DNA from 2 places in the Isoptericola sp. NPDC019693 genome. Region 1 is predicted to be linked to the other one. Evidence: riboswitches for the same ligand, from Rfam matches in the RefSeq annotation. Region 1 holds a riboswitch; the other holds the start of a gene.

What was found. A riboswitch is a leader RNA that binds a small molecule or an ion and turns the genes downstream of it on or off. The one in region 1 is predicted to bind FMN.
Region 2: it holds a riboswitch for FMN, as region 1 does, so the genes downstream of both, ribD (bifunctional diaminohydroxyphosphoribosylaminopyrimidine deaminase/5-amino-6-(5-phosphoribosylamino)uracil reductase RibD) here and pnuC (nicotinamide riboside transporter PnuC) in region 1, are expected to answer to the same signal.

What each region holds. Positions count from the first base shown of each region.
Region 1 is NZ_JBIRXP010000002.1:142,646-146,038, reverse strand. It holds gene ACH436_RS06105 (DsbA family protein) at 1-554, opposite strand, end outside; gene ACH436_RS06100 (hypothetical protein) at 627-878, shown strand; gene ACH436_RS06095 (TetR family transcriptional regulator) at 889-1,704, shown strand; FMN riboswitch at 1,807-1,949, shown strand; gene pnuC (nicotinamide riboside transporter PnuC) at 2,075-2,794, shown strand; gene ACH436_RS06085 (hypothetical protein) at 2,885-3,393, opposite strand, start outside.
Region 2 is NZ_JBIRXP010000001.1:894,322-897,714, reverse strand. It holds gene der (ribosome biogenesis GTPase Der) at 1-620, shown strand, start outside; gene ACH436_RS04280 (hypothetical protein) at 661-1,704, shown strand; FMN riboswitch at 1,803-1,932, shown strand; gene ribD (bifunctional diaminohydroxyphosphoribosylaminopyrimidine deaminase/5-amino-6-(5-phosphoribosylamino)uracil reductase RibD) at 2,071-3,138, shown strand; gene ACH436_RS04270 (riboflavin synthase) at 3,142-3,393, shown strand, end outside.

The DNA of each region.
Region 1 (3,393 bases):
CCGCGCGGGATGCGCGTGAGGACCGGACCGAAGAACGCCACGCCGTCGACGTGGATCGTCGGCGTGCCGACGTCCTCGCCCACCGGCTTCATCCCGGCCTCGTGCGAGGCGGCGAGGGCGGCGTCGTAGGCGTCGGACGTCGCGGCGTCGGCCAGGGACGCGGGCAGGCCCGCCTCCGCCAGCGCCTCCACGGCGACCGCGTCGAGGTCGTCGCCGCGGCCGCCCGGGTGGATGCGGGTGCCGGCGGCCGTGTAGAAGGCGCTGAACGCCTCCGGGCCGTGCTCGGTCTGCACCGCGGCGGCGACGCGGCCGATGCCGCGCGAGGCCTCGATCTTCGCCCGGTAGTCGGCCGGGATGTCGCGGTCCTTGTTGAGCAGGTAGAGGCTCATCAGCCGGAACGTGAGCTGCACGTCCCGGTGCTGCGCGACCTCGAGCGCCCAGCGCGACGTGATCCAGGCGAACGGGCACAGCGGGTCGACGTAGACGTCCACGACGGGGACGCTCGCGGTCGTGGTGGTCGCGGTCTCAGGCGCGGTGGTGGTCCCGGAAGTCACGCCCGCCACCTTACCCACGCCCGGACGGTGCGTGGCGGCGACCGCGCGGGGCCGCACGGGTAGCCTCGGCCCGTGCGCAAGGTGCGGTGGGCGAGCGTGTGGACGGTCGTGGGGGCGTGCGTCGTCGCGCTCGCGATGCTGTGGGTCGTGCTGCGCGGCAGGGTCTGGGCGTGGATCCCGTTCTTCCTGGCCGCCGGGGTCGCGGTGCGCGAGATCCGGTACCTGCAGCGGGCGCGCCGTCCCGCCGACGCGGGCTTCGACGAGCCGCGTCGTGCGACACCGGGGGGCGACACCGGCCGACGTCGTGGCCGCCGCTCGGAGTAGCCTCCGTGGCATGACCGCCGTCCGGACGCACACCCACGCCCAGGCCGTCGACGCCGCGATCGACCTCTTCTCCCGGCAGGGCTACGAGCAGACCACCGTCGAGGAGATCGCCGACGCCGCGCGCGTCAGCCGTGCGACCTTCTTCCGCCGCTTCCGCTCCAAGGAGGACGTGGTCTTCGCGGACCACGAGCTGCTCCTCGAGGAGGTGGTGGTGATGCTCGCGGAGACCCGCCCCGAGGCGCGCGCGAGCGAGGAGTCCGGCCGCGCGCCCGAGCGGGCCTGGGACCCGACCACCGACCCGTACCTCGAGGTCTGCCGCGCGGCGCGTCTGGTCTTCGACCACCACGTGGGACAGCGCGAGACGTCGATCGCACGCCACCAGCTGCTGCAGCAGGTGCCCGCGCTGCGCGACCGCGAGCTGGTCACCACCCACCGGTACGAGCGCGCGTTCACGGCGTACCTGCGCGACACCCTGTCGCCCGACCGCTCCACCACGACGATGTCGATCGCGTTCGCGGCGTCCGTCGTCGCCGTGCACAACGCGATCCTGCGTCGCTGGCTGCGCAACCCCCACCTCGACCTGCGGCCGGAGCTCGAGGAGGCGTTCGCCGACCTCCGGCACGCCGCCGTCGCCCCGTTCACGCACGACGACGAGCCCGCAGCGCCGTCGTCCGCCGCCGCGGGCGACCCGGGCACCGCCGACGTGGCCGGCGAGCCGCGCACCCTGGCGACGGGAGGCGACGGCAGGCGCGTCGTCGTCACCGTGCTGGAGCCCGGGGCCGGGCCGGACGACGTCGCGCGCGCCGTCCGCGACGCGCTGGCCTGACGGCCGACGCGGACGGGACGACCCGGTGCACGGGAATGCCGCTGTGGCATCCTGAGTTGTGCAGGACGCCGCCGGGACCTCCGGCGGTGGCAAGACACGCACGTACGTGCTCCGGGGTCGGTGAAATTCCGAGCCGGCGGTGACAGCCCGCGACCCGGTCTCCTCGTCAGAAGCCGAGCGAGACCGGTTGACCTGGTGGAACTCCAGGGCCGACGGTCAAAGTCCGGATGGGAGGAAGCACGTGCGGCACACGCCCGTCAGGGTGGGTGCCGCCGGGCGTCGTGTCGTCGGCGACGGCCCTCCGGGCCGTGCTCGGCGAGCGCCGACCCTTCACCCCCGGACGCCGCACCTCGGACCGGGAGAGTGAACGATGGACGCGATCGACGCGTTCTTCAACGCCACGCTGACCATCGGCGACCAGCACATGTCGTGGCGCGAGATCGTGGGCAACCTGTTCGGCCTCGCCTCCGCACTCGGAGGCATGCGCCGCAAGGTGTGGGCGTGGCCCGTCGGCATCGTCGGCAACCTCGTCCTGTTCACCGTCTTCATGGGCTCGTGGTTCGGCGACTCCAGCCGCGCCGACATGCTCGGCCAGGCCGGCCGTCAGGTGATGTTCCTCATCGTCTCGATCTACGGCTGGGTGCAGTGGCGCCGCACGCAGCGCGCCGACCTCGAGGTGCGCGCCGACGGCAAGATCCCCGCCGACGGCGGCGCCGCGGTGCACCCGCACTGGGCCTCCTGGCGGGCACGGGTGGGGATCGTCGTCGTCATGGTCGCCGGCACCCTGGTCCTCACGCCGCTGTTCCGCGCCCTCGGTTCGTACGAGCCCGTGTGGTCGGACGCCTGGATCTTCATGGGCTCCCTCGTCGCCACGTACGGCATGGCCAAGGGCTGGGTCGAGTTCTGGCTGGTCTGGGTGGCCGTCGACGTCGTGGGCGTGCCCCTGCTCTGGTCCGCCGGGTACTACGCCACGGCGCTCATGTACGTGTTCTACGGCGTGTTCACGCTGACCGGCTTCTTCGTGTGGTGGCGCGTGCACCGGCGCGAGCAGGCCGAGGCGGGGACGACGACACCCGCCGTCACGCCCTGACGGCGCTCGGCGCGGCAGTTTGGGCTCGGCGCGGCAGTTTGAACTGCCGCGCCGAATCCGAACTGCCGCGCTGAACGTGGCCTGCCGGCGTCAGTCGTCGATGTCGAGGACGGTCGACGGCGTGGCCGCCCGCGCCTCCAGCCGTGCGTCGGCCAGGACGGCGCCGACCAGGTCCGCGGGGCCGCCGAGCGCCACCTCCGCGGTGTAGATCGGGAGCCCGAGGAACCACCGCCGGTGCTCCGGCCAGACGTGGGAGGGCAGCTCGACCGCGTCGAGGAGCCCGGTGACCGTCCGGGAGGTCCCCGTCCAGACGTGGTACTCCCTGTGGGGCAGGCGAAGCCTGTCGGCGAGCGGCCTGGCGACGAGCCGGTCGAGCAGCTCCTGCTCCGCCTCCCGCCGCGCCTCGGCGAGCTCCTGCGCGGAGGGCTCCGGCTCGTCCGGGTCCCAGGCGAGCATGACGGCGACCCCTGACGACGCCACACCGCCGCCCGGCGCGTAAAGGTTCGGCCAGCCCTCCCACAGCGTGCCGCGCAGCGGCGACTCCCCCGTCCACGGGTCGAGCACCTCGAGCAACGCGTCGAGGCGCGCCGGGACCGCGT
Region 2 (3,393 bases), on a different contig from region 1:
CGGGCATCCGCCGCCGCGTGCACCAGACACGGGGCGCGGACTTCTACGCCTCGCTGCGCACGCAGGCGGCGATCGAGAAGGCCGAGGTGGCCGTCGTCCTGGTCGACGCGTCGCAGCCGATGACGGAGCAGGACACGCGGGTGATCTCGCAGGCGGTCGACGCGGGCCGTGCGCTCGTGATCGCGTACAACAAGTGGGACCTCATGGACGACGACCGTCGCCCGTACCTCGAGCGCGAGATCGAGAAGGACCTGGTGCAGGTGCAGTGGGCGCCGCGCGTCAACGTCTCCGCCCGCACCGGCTGGCACACCGACAAGCTGACCCGCGCGCTCGAGACGTCCCTCGAGTCGTGGGACACCCGCATCCCCACCGGCCGGCTGAACGCCTTCCTCGGTGAGCTCGTGGCCGCCCACCCGCACCCCCTGCGGGGCGGCAAGCAGCCGCGCATCCTGTTCGGCACGCAGGCCTCGACCCGCCCGCCGCGCTTCGTCATCTTCGCGACGGGGTTCCTCGAGGCGGGCTACCGCCGCTTCATCGAGCGACGCCTGCGCGAGACCTTCGGTTTCGAGGGGTCGCCCATCGAGATCAGCGTCCGCGTGCGGGAGAAGCGGCGTCGCTGACTCGCCGATGAGCTGCCGATGAGCTGCCGATGAGCTGCCGATGAGCACGGACCCGATGGCCCGTCGTGGTCGCCTGCTGCGCCTCGGCGCGGCGCGCGACACGTCGGCGGTGCGCCACCTGGTGACGTTCCTGGTGGTCGCGGTGGCGACGGTGCTGGTGACGAGGTTCCTGCTCGCCGCGTCCGGCTACCCGCAGGTGGGCGGAGGCGGGCTGCACGTCGCGCACGTGCTGTGGGGCGGGCTCGGCATGGCGCTCGCGGTGGTGGTGCTGCTCTCCTGGGTGGGACCGGCGCCGCGGTCGCTCGGGGCGGTGCTGGGCGGGGTCGGCTTCGGGCTGTTCGTCGACGAGATCGGCAAGTTCGTCACCTCGGACAACGACTACTTCTACGAGCCGACGGCAGCGCTCATCTACGCGGTCGTGGTGGTCCTCGTGCTCCTGGTCGAGGCCTTGCACGGCCGGCGGGCGCACCATCCCGCGGAGTACCTGGCCGTCGCGACCGACCGCGCCGTCGCCGGGGTGGCCGGCGGCTTCACGGACGCGGAGCGCGACGAGGCGCGCTCCCTGGTCGAGCGGGGCCGGGGCGAGCCGGCCGGCGACGAGGTGGCCGCCCTCGTGGAGGCCGTGCCGCGCGACGACGTGACCGTGCCCGACCCGGTGCGCTCCCTGGTCGTGCGGGTGTCGGCGTGGTTCGCCGGCGCCATGGAGCACCGGTGGGCGGCCGCGGTCGTCGTGGTGGCCGTGCTGGGCACCGGCGCGGGCTCGGTCGTCGTGGCGCTGCGGGTGCTGCTCGGGGGCGTCGCCGTCCCGGCCTGGGTGGGCGTGGGCATCCTCGGGGCCGTCGCCGTCACGGTGGCGTGCGTCGTGCGGGCCCTCGTCGTCGGGCCGGGGGACCACCGCGCCGGCGCCGTGTGGGTGCGCCGCGGGGTCCTCGTGAGCCTGCTGGTCACCCAGCTGCTCGCGTTCCGCGCCGTGCAGTGGGTGGCGGTCGCGGGGCTGGTGGTGGACCTCGTCGTGCTCGCCGCCCTCGGCGTCGCTCTCGGGCGGGACGACCAGCGCCGCGCCGCCGGGCCGCGGGCGCACTGACCGGCGCCGGACGACGCTCCCGCCCGTGAGACGTCCGCCACTCGGGCTTGCCAGGCCGACACGCGGCGTGGCACGGTCAGCGATGACGAGCGAATTGCTCGCGTGCTCTGGGGTCGGTGAAATTCCGAGCCGGCGGTGATAGTCCGCGACCCGGTCACAGCCTGTGACCGGTTGATCAGGTGAAACTCCTGGACCGACGGTCAAAGTCCGGATGGGAAGCGCACGCGACGGCTCCCCGTCCGGTCCGTCCCCCGGCCGCCTCGGCCGGCGTCGTCCGTCGTGACGACCCGTGACCGGTCGGCGCGAGCACGTCCGACCCCGCCTTCCTGCCCCGGGGTCCGCGACCGGACGACAGGGGCAGGACGGATGAGTGCCACCACGGCGGAGCGCGCCGCGATGCAGCGTGCGCTGGAGCTGGCCGCGCGGGTGCCGGCCCGCGGGCCCAACCCCCGGGTGGGCTGCGTGCTCCTCGACGCGGACGGTGCGACCGTCGCGGAGGGCTTCCACCGCGGCGCGGGCACGCCGCACGCGGAGGTCGAGGCCCTGCGCGGGGCGACCGAGGCCCGCGGCCCGGGCGGCGCCCGAGGCACCACCGCCGTCGTCACGCTCGAGCCCTGCAACCACCACGGCCGTACCGGCCCCTGCGTGGACGCGCTGCTGTCCGCCGGCGTCGCGCGCGTCGTGCACGCTCAGCACGACCCCAACCCTGCCGCCTCCGGCGGCGCCGCGCGCCTGCGTGCCGCAGGCGTCGAGGTGGTCGGGGGCGTCCTCGCCGACGAGGCCCGCGCCCTCAACGCCACCTGGACGCGCGCTCTGGAGCTCGGCCGCCCCGTCGTGACCTGGAAGGTCGCGAGCACGCTCGACGGGCGTTCCGCGGCCGCCGACGGCACGTCGCGCTGGATCACCGGGCGCGCCGCGCGGCAGGACGTGCACCGCCTGCGTGCCGGCGTGGACGCCGTCCTCGTCGGCACCGGCACGGCGCTCGCCGACGACCCCGACCTCACCGTGCGCCACGCCCCGCTGACGGGCCCGCAGCCCGACCGGGTCGTCGTCGGGCTGCGCGACCTGCCGGCGTCGTCCCGCCTCGCCCGCGCCGCCGCGGCGGGCGAGCCCGTGCTGCACCTGCGCACCCACGACCCCCACGAGGTCCTGGAGGTGCTCTGGTACCGCGAGCACCGCCACGTGCTGCTCGAGGGCGGGCCCGCCCTGGCGGCCGCGTTCTGGCGCGCCGGGCTGGTCGACGACGTCGTCGCGTACGTCGCGCCGGTGCTGCTCGGCGTGGGCGCGGCCGCGGTCGCGGACCTCGGCATCGGCACGATCGCCGACGCCGCGCGCCTCGACCTCCTCGACGTCGCCGTGCTGCCCCGGGACCCCGACGACCCCACCGACACCCCCACCGTGCGGCTCGCCCTGCGGCCGCGGAAGGAGCGCTGAGTCATGTTCACCGGAATCGTGGAGGAGCTCGGCACCGTCGTCGCCGTGCGCGAGCACGCCGACGGCGCCCGCCTCACCGTCGCGGCCACCACCGTGCTGGACGGCGTCCGGCTCGGCGACTCGATCGCCGTCGACGGGTGCTGCCTCACCGTCGCGGAGACCGGCGAGCACGACGGCCGAGCCACCTGGACCGCGGACCTCATGGCCGAGACGCTCGCTCGCACGAGCCTGGGCCTGCGGGAGCCCGGCGACCCC